DNA from 2 places in the Oricola indica genome. Region 1 is predicted to be linked to the other one. Evidence: riboswitches for the same ligand, from Rfam matches in the RefSeq annotation. Region 1 holds a riboswitch; the other holds the start of a gene.
The links. A riboswitch is a leader RNA that binds a small molecule or an ion and turns the genes downstream of it on or off. The one in region 1 is predicted to bind S-adenosylmethionine.
Positions count from the first base shown of each region.

Region 2: it holds a riboswitch for S-adenosylmethionine, as region 1 does, so the genes downstream of both, ACQK2M_RS22670 (O-succinylhomoserine sulfhydrylase) here and metA (homoserine O-acetyltransferase MetA) in region 1, are expected to answer to the same signal.

Region 1 is NZ_OZ245747.1:1,063,561-1,068,940, forward strand. It holds gene ACQK2M_RS05470 (VOC family protein) at 1-229, shown strand, start outside; gene ACQK2M_RS05475 (hypothetical protein) at 237-551, opposite strand; gene ACQK2M_RS05480 (N-acetyltransferase family protein) at 615-1,070, opposite strand; gene metA (homoserine O-acetyltransferase MetA) at 1,063-1,992, opposite strand; SAM riboswitch at 2,058-2,135, opposite strand; gene ACQK2M_RS05490 (diguanylate cyclase) at 2,356-4,215, shown strand; gene ACQK2M_RS05495 (AraC family transcriptional regulator N-terminal domain-containing protein) at 4,419-5,309, opposite strand.
Region 2 is NZ_OZ245747.1:4,575,584-4,580,963, forward strand. It holds gene ACQK2M_RS22650 (DUF6471 domain-containing protein) at 1-69, shown strand, start outside; gene ACQK2M_RS22655 (hypothetical protein) at 27-941, shown strand; gene ACQK2M_RS22660 (ion transporter) at 1,150-1,941, shown strand; gene ACQK2M_RS22665 (2'-deoxycytidine 5'-triphosphate deaminase) at 1,933-3,021, opposite strand; SAM riboswitch at 3,100-3,177, shown strand; gene ACQK2M_RS22670 (O-succinylhomoserine sulfhydrylase) at 3,239-4,429, shown strand; gene ACQK2M_RS22675 (HNH endonuclease) at 4,432-5,046, opposite strand; gene ACQK2M_RS22680 (amidohydrolase) at 5,063-5,380, opposite strand, start outside.

The DNA.
Region 1 (5,380 bases):
TGCGGAGGCGCGCATCGACGATACGGTGGTGATGATGGGCGAGATGCCGGAGGGGCCGCAGGCCAGCATTCATGTCTATTGCGCCGATGTGGAGGAAGCCTTCCAACGCGCGCTGGACGCAGGCGGCACGATCGTCCAGCTGCTTGAACTCAAGCCCGACGGAGACCGGCGCGGGGGCATCGACGACGGCAACAACACCACGTGGTGGCTGGCGCGTCAGGAGGGCTGAAGGCGCCCTAGGCGAAGTAATTGCCCCAGACGATGAAGCCGACGATCGCCAGAACCAGCGCGAGGGCCGCTGCGGCGGGTAGGCGGCTTGCCCATCGCAAGCCGGAGCCCCGCGGATGGCCGCGACCGAGGAAGAAGACGGGAACGGCGACGAGCCCCGCCGCCAGTTGCCAGCCGAGGAACCCTGTCACGCGGTTCAGGCCGCGTGTAAAGCTGTCGCCCGTCGGTTCGGTGATCGAGAACTGGATGAAGGACCAGATGAACAGTCCTGCCCAGACGGCGAGCAGGACGATGGTGGTCGAATTCTTGCGTTGATCCGGCATCGCCTGTCCCTCCCCGAAGCCGGGGAGAGTGTCGGCGAAAGACGCAAGAAGATCAATCGGGCGTCAGCGCGCGTATTTGATGAAGGGCGTGAGCTTGCCGATCCGGTCGTAGAGCCTGCGGGCCGTCTCGTTGAAATGCTGCGTGTTCCAGTAGACGGCCGGACAGCCCTCTTCATCGGCGGCCGCGTAGACCGCCTCGATCAGCGCCCGGCCGATTCCCTTGCCGCGCACCTCCGGGTCGGCATAGAGATCCTGCAGATAGCAGACATTCTCTATCTTCCATCCGTGGCGGTGGAACAGGTAATGGACGAGCCCGACCGGCTTGCCGCCGACCAGCGCGATCAGGCCGCGAAACTCGTTCGGCGCGCCGCCATTGCCGGCCAGCATGCGCTCGAAGGACGACGCGTAGACCTCTTCGGGCACCGAGGATTCGTAGAACTCCAGATAGGCGGTCCACAGGCGGCGCCATTCGGCCTCGTCGCCGCGTTCGAGCGGGCGGATTTCAAGCGTGTCAGGCATCGCGGTGCTTCCCGATTTCGGAAAGGTCGTATTCCGTCGTCTGGTAGACTTGGTTGATCCAGTTGCCGAACAAAAGGAAGGCGTGGCTGCGCCAGCGGTTGAGCGGCTTGTTGTCGGGGTTGTCTTCCGGGAAATAGTTCACCGGCACGCCGATCGGCGTGCCGTTTTCAACGTCGCGGAAATACTCCTCGGCCAGCGTCGTGGAATCATATTCGACATGGTTGAAGATGTAGAGCCGGTTGCACTTCTTTTCCGAGATCAGGCAGAGGCCGGTATCCGGCGATTCCATCAGCACCTCCAGCCCCATGTCGGGCCTGATGTCGTCCTTGCGCACCTCGGTCCAGCGCGAGACGGAAATCTGGAAGTCGTCGGAAAAGCCCGCGAGATAGGGCGAGGCCGGCTTCAGGTTGCGGTGGCGGTAGACGCCGAAGGCCTTCTTCGGAAGCGTGTATTTCGGCACGCCGTGGAAATGCCAGATCGCCGCCATCGCGCCCCAGCAGATGTTGAAGGTCGAATGCACGTTGGTCTCGGTCCAGTCGAGGATCCGCTGCAATTCGTCCCAGTAGGTCACGTCCTCGAAGGGCAGCGTCTCGATCGGCGCGCCCGTGATGATGAAGCCGTCGAACTTGCGGTGCTTCACCTCGTCCCAGGTGTGGTAGAAGGAGATCAGGTGTTCGGCCGAGGTGTTCTTGGGCTGATGGCCGCCGACGCGCACCAGCGTCAGTTCCACCTGCAGCGGCGTCGAGCCGATCAGCCGGGCGATCTGGGTCTCGGTCTTGATCTTGTTCGGCATCAGGTTGAGCAGGCCGATCTGCAGCGGCCTTATGTCCTGGCGCAGCGCGGTCGTGTCGTCCATGACCATCACGCCCTCGCGCACGAGAATATCGCGGGCGGGAAGCTGGTCTGGAATACGGATCGGCATGGCCTTGCTCTTTCACTCAAACAAAAAAACCGGCCGCGAAACAACGCTACCGGTCGGGACGTCCTCTGACTGTCGTCTCGGCCCTTTAGCGAGTTTTTTTACGTGGCTGCAAGCCGGCCGGCCAAATCACCACGCCGCGGAATGTAGTGCCGGCGGCGACGGGCGTCAATCTGTCGGTGCGACGGGTGCCGGAGTAAAGGATTTCGCCCTTTACGTAGCGTTATGGAATTTTTTCCTTTTGGTGGCTATCGTGGGCCGGAAACGTACTGAATATGGACCAATGATATGATCCATGGCCTGATTGCCAATCTGGCGGTTGTCGGACTTTTTGTGTCGGTTTGGCTTTTCGCCAAAGAGGCCCTTGTGCGGCACACTCACGGCAAAAGGGTGGTCGTCCTGGGCATTCTGGTCGGGTTGGGCTCGATTGCGACGATGGCGATGGCGGTCCGGACGCAGGATGGCCTTCTCTTCGATCTTCGGTTCGCCTTGCTCGCGACGGGAGCTTTTCTCGAGGGGCCGATTGTCGGCGTCATCGCCGCGCTGGCCGCGATCTCCTTCCGAATCATCGAAGGCGGCGCGGGCTGGTTTGCCGGAACCGTCGGCATCCTGCTCTCGGCCCTGATCGGCATCGCCGCCTACCGGTGGCTGCCGTTCCGCTGGACCTTGCGCCAGTTCGCGCCGCGCGCCCTGCTGGTAGCCTTCGGCGCAACGACCTTGCCGAATATCGCTGTTTTCATGCTCCCAGCGGATCTTCTCGACGCATCGATGGGCCGGACGGTGTTGCTGACGATGGGCCTGAATTTCGTGGGCATGCTGTTTGTCGTTTTTACCGTCTGGCATGGCAAACTTCGCCTGAGGGAGCGCGCGCTCCTGCTGGCGGCGATCAGGCAGGCGCCGGATTATTTCTACGTCAAGGATCGCCAGAGCCGGTTTGTCGCGGTCAACAAGGCCGTCGCCGCGCATCATGATTCGGAGCTGAAGTCTACTCTGGCCGGCAAGTCGGATTTCGATCTCGAACCTGAACGGGCACGGCAATTATTCGCGGCCGAGCAGGATCTGATGACCAGTCCCGACAACAGGATCGATACGCGCGAGACCGTCGACCTGCCCTCCGGCGACACGCGCGTCTTCGAAACGACGAAGGTTCCGGTGAGCGATGTCGATGGACAGGTCATCGGGCTCGTCGGGATTACGCGGGACGTGACGGAAGCCGTCGAAGCGGAACTTCGGCTGCACGAAGACCGGCGCCTGCTGGTTTCGATCCTGTCGAAAATGACGGACGGCGTGGCGCTCTTCGACCGGGAAAGCCGCCTCGTCTACTGCAACGATCAGTATCACGCATTCTTCTCACGGACGCGGGACGTTCGCGTTCCGGGCGCCGAACTGACGGCCATTCTGCGCGCCGCGGCGGAGCGTCGCGAGCAGATCGACATTCCGCAGGAGGACGTCGAGGACTGGATACGGGACGTCGTGCAAGGCATGAAGCGGGGCGGTTCGGAGGAAATCCGTCTGTTCGATGGCCGCACGGTTTTGGCCCGGACGCGGGTGGTCCACAATCTGGGCGCGCTGTCCGTCGTGTCCGACATTACCGACATGCGGTTGACCGAGCAGAAGCTCTCCGGCCTTGTCAGCGAGATGGAAACGCTCGCAAGGACCGATGCGCTGACCGGCATCGTGAACAGGCGGGCGTTCGACGAGTATCTCGAGCGCGAGGTTTCGCGCGGCAAACGCGGCGGGAGCCCGGTCAGCCTGATCATACTCGACGTCGATCACTTCAAGGCCTTCAACGACTTTCACGGTCATCCGGAAGGCGACATCTGCCTCAAGCGCGTGGCGAATGTTCTGAGATCGCAGATCAGGCGCGGTTCGGACTTGCTGGCGCGCTATGGGGGAGAGGAGTTCTGCGTCATCCTTCCCGACACCGATGAAGACGGCGCCATCGTTTTCGCCGAAGGCCTGCGCGCGGCAGTCGAAGCGGCAAGGATCGAGCATGGCGCTTGCGATGCGGGAATCGTGATGGCGAGCCTGGGTGTCGCGACGATTCCGGCGGGGGTCGACGATCTGTCGGCGTCGGACCTCCTGAAAATGGCGGACATCGCCCTCTACGGCGCCAAGAAAAGCGGCCGAAACCGCGTCATGCAGCATTCGCGGGTGTTTCAGACCATGACTGCGAAAACCTTACTGCCTCAGGCGCAACCCGCCAAAACGAAACAGGCCGGTTAAGCGCCGCAATTCGCCTCGAAGGCTTTCCGCCGACGGTGCTCGAAGAGCGACTGGCCGGCCAAATCACAACGGACAGCTGGATATGCCCGAAACGGGATGAGGTCAGTGTTTTGGGGGGAGGGGCAGCCGCGTCTAGAATGGGGCCGGGAGGGGAATGGCGGGCCGTCTACGGCAAACTGAGCAAATCCGGCCTGACAAGTAGTTTACTCGAACGCCACGAGTTCACGGTCCTGTCTCGGCGATCGCCCGAATTTTCGGGAGTACTCCCTCGAAAATTGCGCCGAGCTTTCGTATCCCACACCGAATGCGATCTCCGATACTTTTGCGCTGGAAGTCTGAAGCGCATCACGCGCCCGGAGCAGGCGCAGGTCCTTTTGATATTGCAGTGGAGACGTTCCGGTCACGGCCTTGAACTGCTCGAAAAAGGCCGAGCTGCTCATGCCGACATCCCTGGCCAGTTCCTTGACGACTATGGTCCTGGCGAGATGGGTTTGTATGTTCCTCGTCGCCTCAAAAATGCGACTGGCCGCGCTCTCATGCCAAAGCAGTTTGTGAAGCGTCTCGCCGTGCTGTCCCATCAGCAGGCGCGCGTGGATTTCTCGGGCTGTGATCGGGGCCAACAGACGTCTCGCCGCCACCGTTTCGCATTGCTTGAAATAGCGCCGCAATGCATCGTCTATCTCTTCATCCGTGTCGCACAGGTGAATTGAAAACGGTTCCGAAGGCCGGGTGTTTGCCGAAGGCGATACAGCCGGCGCCAACGACCGCAGCAGGTCGAGATCAAGCGGGAACACAAGCGCGACATAAGGTAAATCCGGCGCTGCTTCGGTAATGCGTGAGAGAACCGGCAAGGCGTGGCTGACGATCAGCGACTGGCCCGCGCGCACGGTTATTGTCTTTGTATTGGTTCCAACCTCTTTCGCGCCTTGCAGGACAAGGCAGAGCAATGGCCGGTAGACGGTTGCGTTTTGCCCCGAGGGAGCCTCGTGGCGCAGCAGATGTGTTCCGCTGGCCTCATGGAACAGCGCCCCCTGACGCAACCCCGATTGATCCAGCAGCGACAAAGTGCGGTCCAGCAGTGCCTCGTGTGTCATGGCGGTCTCCGTTGCGCTGGCGCAAGCCATAGCATGGCAAGGTAAACGGATTTATAGAAAAACAGCAAGAG
Region 2 (5,380 bases), 3.5 Mb from region 1:
AAGTTCACAGCGGCGTTTTTCCTGCAATGTCTAGCGGCAATAGATACACAGACATTGCACCTTACCTGATCGCTGTAATCGGTGTCGCTCTTGTCGGGCTGGTTTACCTTTCATACGCAGTATCAAAGGGCTACGAGCGCGCCGATCAGCGTCATCAATCGGAGATAGCCCAGTACGCCACCCAGCAGCAACATCAGCAAGAATGTCTCGCGTCCAGCGTGGCGATTGATGATTTCAGACAATGCCTTGCCGCCTATGAAGGCACCAGCCGCGAACACGATCGCGCCGAGCAAAATCTGAACGCCCAAAGGGAGATGGCGTATTGGGCCGAGGGTATGCTGTGGGCCACGTGGGCAAGCGTAATCATCACCGCAATCGGTGTGGTGTATGTCGCTCTAACTCTTAAAGAAACGCAGGAGGCCGTGCGCGCTGCTGACGACGCCGTAAAAGCGACGTTTGACGTGGGAACCGCTCAAATCCGAGCGCATTTGATCGTGAGCGATGTGGTAGCTGAATACGGCGCTCACTCGGAGTACGGGCGATATATTTCTGTGACGGTGTCCATTCGAAATGTTGGGCAAACTCCAGCGATTCACGTCGATTCTTATGTGCACATTACCGAAGGCATTTTCGTCGACGAAAATGGCCAAGCGCTCAAAGACAAGTGGACACCTGTCCCATCCAGTTTGTCGATCCGACCCGATCAATATCGGGAAATCCCGCCGGGAGAGAAGCGCGAAATTTATCGCGCGACAATCACCGCCGATGAGTTCTGGACTATTCAGAACCTCGATTGTCTTTCTTGCCGCATAGCGATTCAAGTCAAGTACGACGCTATTGTCAGTGAACGGCGGTGGATTTTGCAAGAGCGGTTTGACCTCAGAGAACACGCCGAAGACACTCGCATCGGCGCTTATCGGGTTCACCCCAATCAGGCATAAAGCCGCGCCCACCGCCGCGCGCCACCTCACGGCCTAGCCCCGCGCTTGGTGCGTTTGCTACCGAATGCCGTTCCTCTGGGAGAAAACCCCGCACGCGCCGCACGACCCGGATGGCGTGCGGCATCGTATCTGACATCTCGCAAATCGTCCCGCGCTCCCCATATTGACGAGCGAAACCGCGACCCTGGCACCGGACGAAAAAGAGCCCATGCAACGTCTCGCAACCCTCGTCGAATCGCAGCGCTTCGAGCAGGCGATCGTCATCCTGATCATCATCAATGCCGTCAGTCTCGGCCTGGAAACCTCGTCCGCCGTCATGGTGCAGGCGGGCGGGCTGATCATGGCGGTCGACCGGATCATCCTTGGCGTCTTCGTCGTCGAACTGATCGCGCGGTTCGCCGTCTACAGGGGTGCGTTCTTCAGGAGCCCGTGGCGCATCTTCGATCTCTTCGTGGTCGGGATCGCGTTGATCCCCTCGGCCGGCGCGTTCTCCGTGCTGCGGGCGCTGCGTATACTGCGCGTGATGCGGCTGATCAGCGTCGTGCCGTCGCTGCGCCGCGTGATCGGCGGATTGCTGGCCGCGCTGCCGGGAATGGGCTCGATCATGATGCTGCTCGGCCTGTTCTTCTACGTCTTCTCCGTGATGGCGACGAAGCTGTTCGGCGCGACCTTTCCGGAATGGTTCGGCTCGATCGCCGCCTCGGCCTATTCCCTGTTCCAGATCATGACGCTGGAAAGCTGGTCGATGGGCATCGTCCGCCCGGTGATGGATGTCTATCCATGGGCCTGGGCGTTCTTCATCCCCTTCATTCTCTGCACCACCTTCACGGTGCTGAACCTCTTCATCGGCGTCATCGTCTCGGCGATGCAAAAGGAGCATGACGAGGAGGCCGCCTCGGACCGGGCGACGCTGCATTACGACCAGACCGCGATCCTGTCGGAACTCGGCAAACTCAGGGAAGAGATCAAGGCGTTGCGCGCGGAGCGCACCTCACAATGAGCGGAAGTGCTTGGAGAGCTTCAGGCCCTGGGCCTGGTAGTTGGACTTGAGATCGATGCCGTAGAGATGGTCCGGGCGCTTTTCCATGCGCTCGTAAACGAGGCGTCCGACCGTCTGGCCATCCTCAAGGACAAAGGGCACCTCGTGGCTGCGCACCTCCAGCACGGCGCGACTGCCCGTGCCGCCCGCCTCACTGTGGCCGAAGCCGGGATCGAAGAACCCCGCATAATGGACGCGGAATTCGCCGACCAGCGGATCGAAGGGCGTCATCTCGGCGGCGTAGTCCGGCGGGACGTGTACGGCCTCGCGGCTGACGAGAATGTAGAATTCGTCCGGGTCGAGGATCAGTTCCTTGCGGTCGCGCACATAGAGCGGCTCCCAGAAATCCAGAACGTCGAGCGCGCCGCGCTTGTCGACATCGACCACTGCCGTGTGATGCTTGCCGCGATAGCCGACGAGGCCCTGCTTGTCGCCGGACAGATCGACCGAGACGGCAATGCCGGCCTGAGTGACGATCGGATTGTCGCCGGCGACCAGCGTTTCTGTTTCATGCAGCGCCGACAGATCATCCGCGCCCAGGATCGTGTTGGCGGAGCGGAAACGGACCTGCGACAGGCGCGAGCCGGTGCGCACCACGATCGGGAAGGTGCGCGGACTGACCTCCAGATAGATCGGACCGCGATAGCCGGCCGGGATCTTGTCGAACTCGACGCCGTGGTCGGTCATGACGCGGGTGAAGATATCGAGCCGGCCGGTGGAACTCTTGGGATTGGCCGATGCGGCGATACCGTCGGACAGCGCCAGTTCTTCCAGAAGCGGCACGATGTAGACGCAGCCGGTCTCCAGCACCGCGCCCACCTCGAGATCGATCTCGTGCAGCTTCAGCTGTTCGAGCTTGTCGACCACCTTGAAGTCACGCCCCGGCATAAAGCTCGCGCGCACCCGATAGGCTTTCGCGCCAAGCCGCAGGTCGAGGCTGGCCGGCTGGATCTGGTCAGGATCGAGGGCCCGGTCGGATTTGAGTGCAGACGCCTCGAACAGGGCGCGTATGGCACTGTCGGGCAGGATTCCGCCGGTCATCTGTCGAGGTTCCCCATCATGGCGCGCACCATTCCCGAGCGGATTTGTTGACGCAAGCACCGCGAAGCCTTATGGACAGCTTTCGTTCGTGGTGATTTGGCCGGTCGGCTTGCAGCCACGTTAAACAACTCGCTAAAAGGCCGCGCGGCACGTCAGAAGACGTGGTTCAACCGGTTTTGCGGCGACGCATGCCGGTTTTTTTGTATGGAGACTCCAGATGGCTTCTGACTGGTCGAAATTTTCCGCCGCAACGCAGATGGTGCATGGCGGCACGTTGCGCTCGCAGTTCGGCGAGACATCGGAGGCCATGTATCTGACGCAGGGGTTCGTCTACGACAGCGCCGAAGCCGCCGAGGCCCGCTTCAAGGGCGAGGAAGAGGGCTTCATCTATTCGCGCTACGCAAACCCGACCAACGAGATGTTCGAGCAGCGCATGTGCCTGCTGGAAGGCGCGGAAGCGGCGCGCTCGACCGCCTCAGGCATGGCCGCGGTTGCCTCAGCATTGCTTTGCCAGGTGAAGGCCGGCGACCACGTGGTCGCGGCGCGCGCGCTTTTCGGCTCCTGCCGCTGGATCGTCGAGACGCTGATGCCGAAATACGGGGTCGAGACGACGCTGGTCGACGGCACGGACCCGAACGCCTGGGAGCAGGCGGTGAAGAAGAACACCAAGGTGCTGTTCTTCGAAAGCCCGACAAATCCGACGCTGGAAGTCATCGACATCGAGCACGTGGTCGCCGTCGCACGCTCGGTCGGCGCGAAGGTGGTGATCGACAATGTCTTCGCCACGCCGATCTACCAGAAGCCGATGGAACTGGGCGTCGATATCGTCGTCTATTCGACCACCAAGCACATTGACGGCCAGGGCCGGTGTCTCGGCGGCGTGGTGCTGGCGAGCGAGGAATGGATCGACGAGAACCTGCACGACTATTACCGCCACACCGGTCCGTCGATGAGCCCGTTCAACGCCTGGGTGATGCTCAAAGGGCTGGAGACGCTGCCGCTGCGCGTGAAGAACCAGACCGCGAATGCCGGCAAGGTCGCCGACTTCCTGGCGTCGCGCTCTGAAGTGAAGCGCGTGATCTATCCGGGACGGCCGGACCACCCGCAGGCCAACATCATTCCCAAGCAGATGAAGGGCGGCTCGACGCTGGTCTGTTTCGAGCTGAAGGGCGGCAAGAAAGAAGCCTTTGCCTTCGAAAACGCGCTCGGGATCGTTAGCATCTCCAACAATCTCGGCGACGCCAAGAGCCTGATCACCCATCCGGCGACGACCACGCACAAGAACCTGTCGCCAGAAGCGCGCGAGGAACTCGGCATTTCGGACGGCACGCTGCGACTTTCCATCGGGCTGGAGGATGCCGACGACCTGATGAACGATATCGACGGGGCGCTGGCGGCGGCTAGATGATTTCAGGCTTGGAGCAGACGCTCCAAGCCATCCCACCAGGAGTGGATTGGCGGATTGTCTCTCGGATCCTCCAACCCGGCCTCGGCAAGCGAATAGCTGTTCCTTCCGAAATTGCAGGGCGCGCAGGTAACGACAAGGTTCTCCAAGTTGTTATCGCCGCCATATGCATGTGGCAGTACATGATCGTATTGCAGCCACATGGCTTGCAAGGCTGCGTGCTGTTCGTTGTTTCGCTGCCCCCACTTTAGGGCATCTGGATACAGCTTCTTCAGAGCGACGCGAATCTCCGAGCGAACCGCCGGGATGTGACAAAATCGGCAATGGTAACCGTCCCGAAGGCGCAATTCTTCTTTTTGCGCATTCGAAGGCATACGTTGCGGTTGAACGGCGATTGGATGGCGCTTTCGAGATGCAACGACCGAGGTGTCAATTGTGACATAAGGACTTCGAGCACCCCAAATCGACTCAGTCCATTCTCGGATGACGGGCATGTCAGCTAGCTCGATCAGCTCGTAGGATAGCTTTGTCCGTCCGACCAGGTGTGCCGACAAGGCAGCGTCCAAATATCTCGCCGCGTCAAACAGTTCCGGTATCGGCTCACGGAAACAACGCTTCATTCAGATTTGCTCCTGATCAGCCGCAGCGCCCCCGCACCAGCCGTTCGAAGATCGCCAGCGCTTGAGGAATGATCGCGTCGGGGAAATCGTAGTCCGGATTGTGCAATTGCGGTTGATCCTCGCCCGCGCCGAGCACGAAGAAGGCGGAGGGCGCGGCGGAGGAGAACAGGCCGAAATCCTCCGACCAGCGGAACGGGCCATCGACCTCGCCACAGGCGACACCGGCCTCCGCGCAGGCTTCGCGCACCATGGCAGTCGCCTCAGCGTCGTTGAAACAGGCGGCGAAACGCTCCGACGTTTCGATATCGACCTCAAGCCCGGCGGCTTTCGCGGC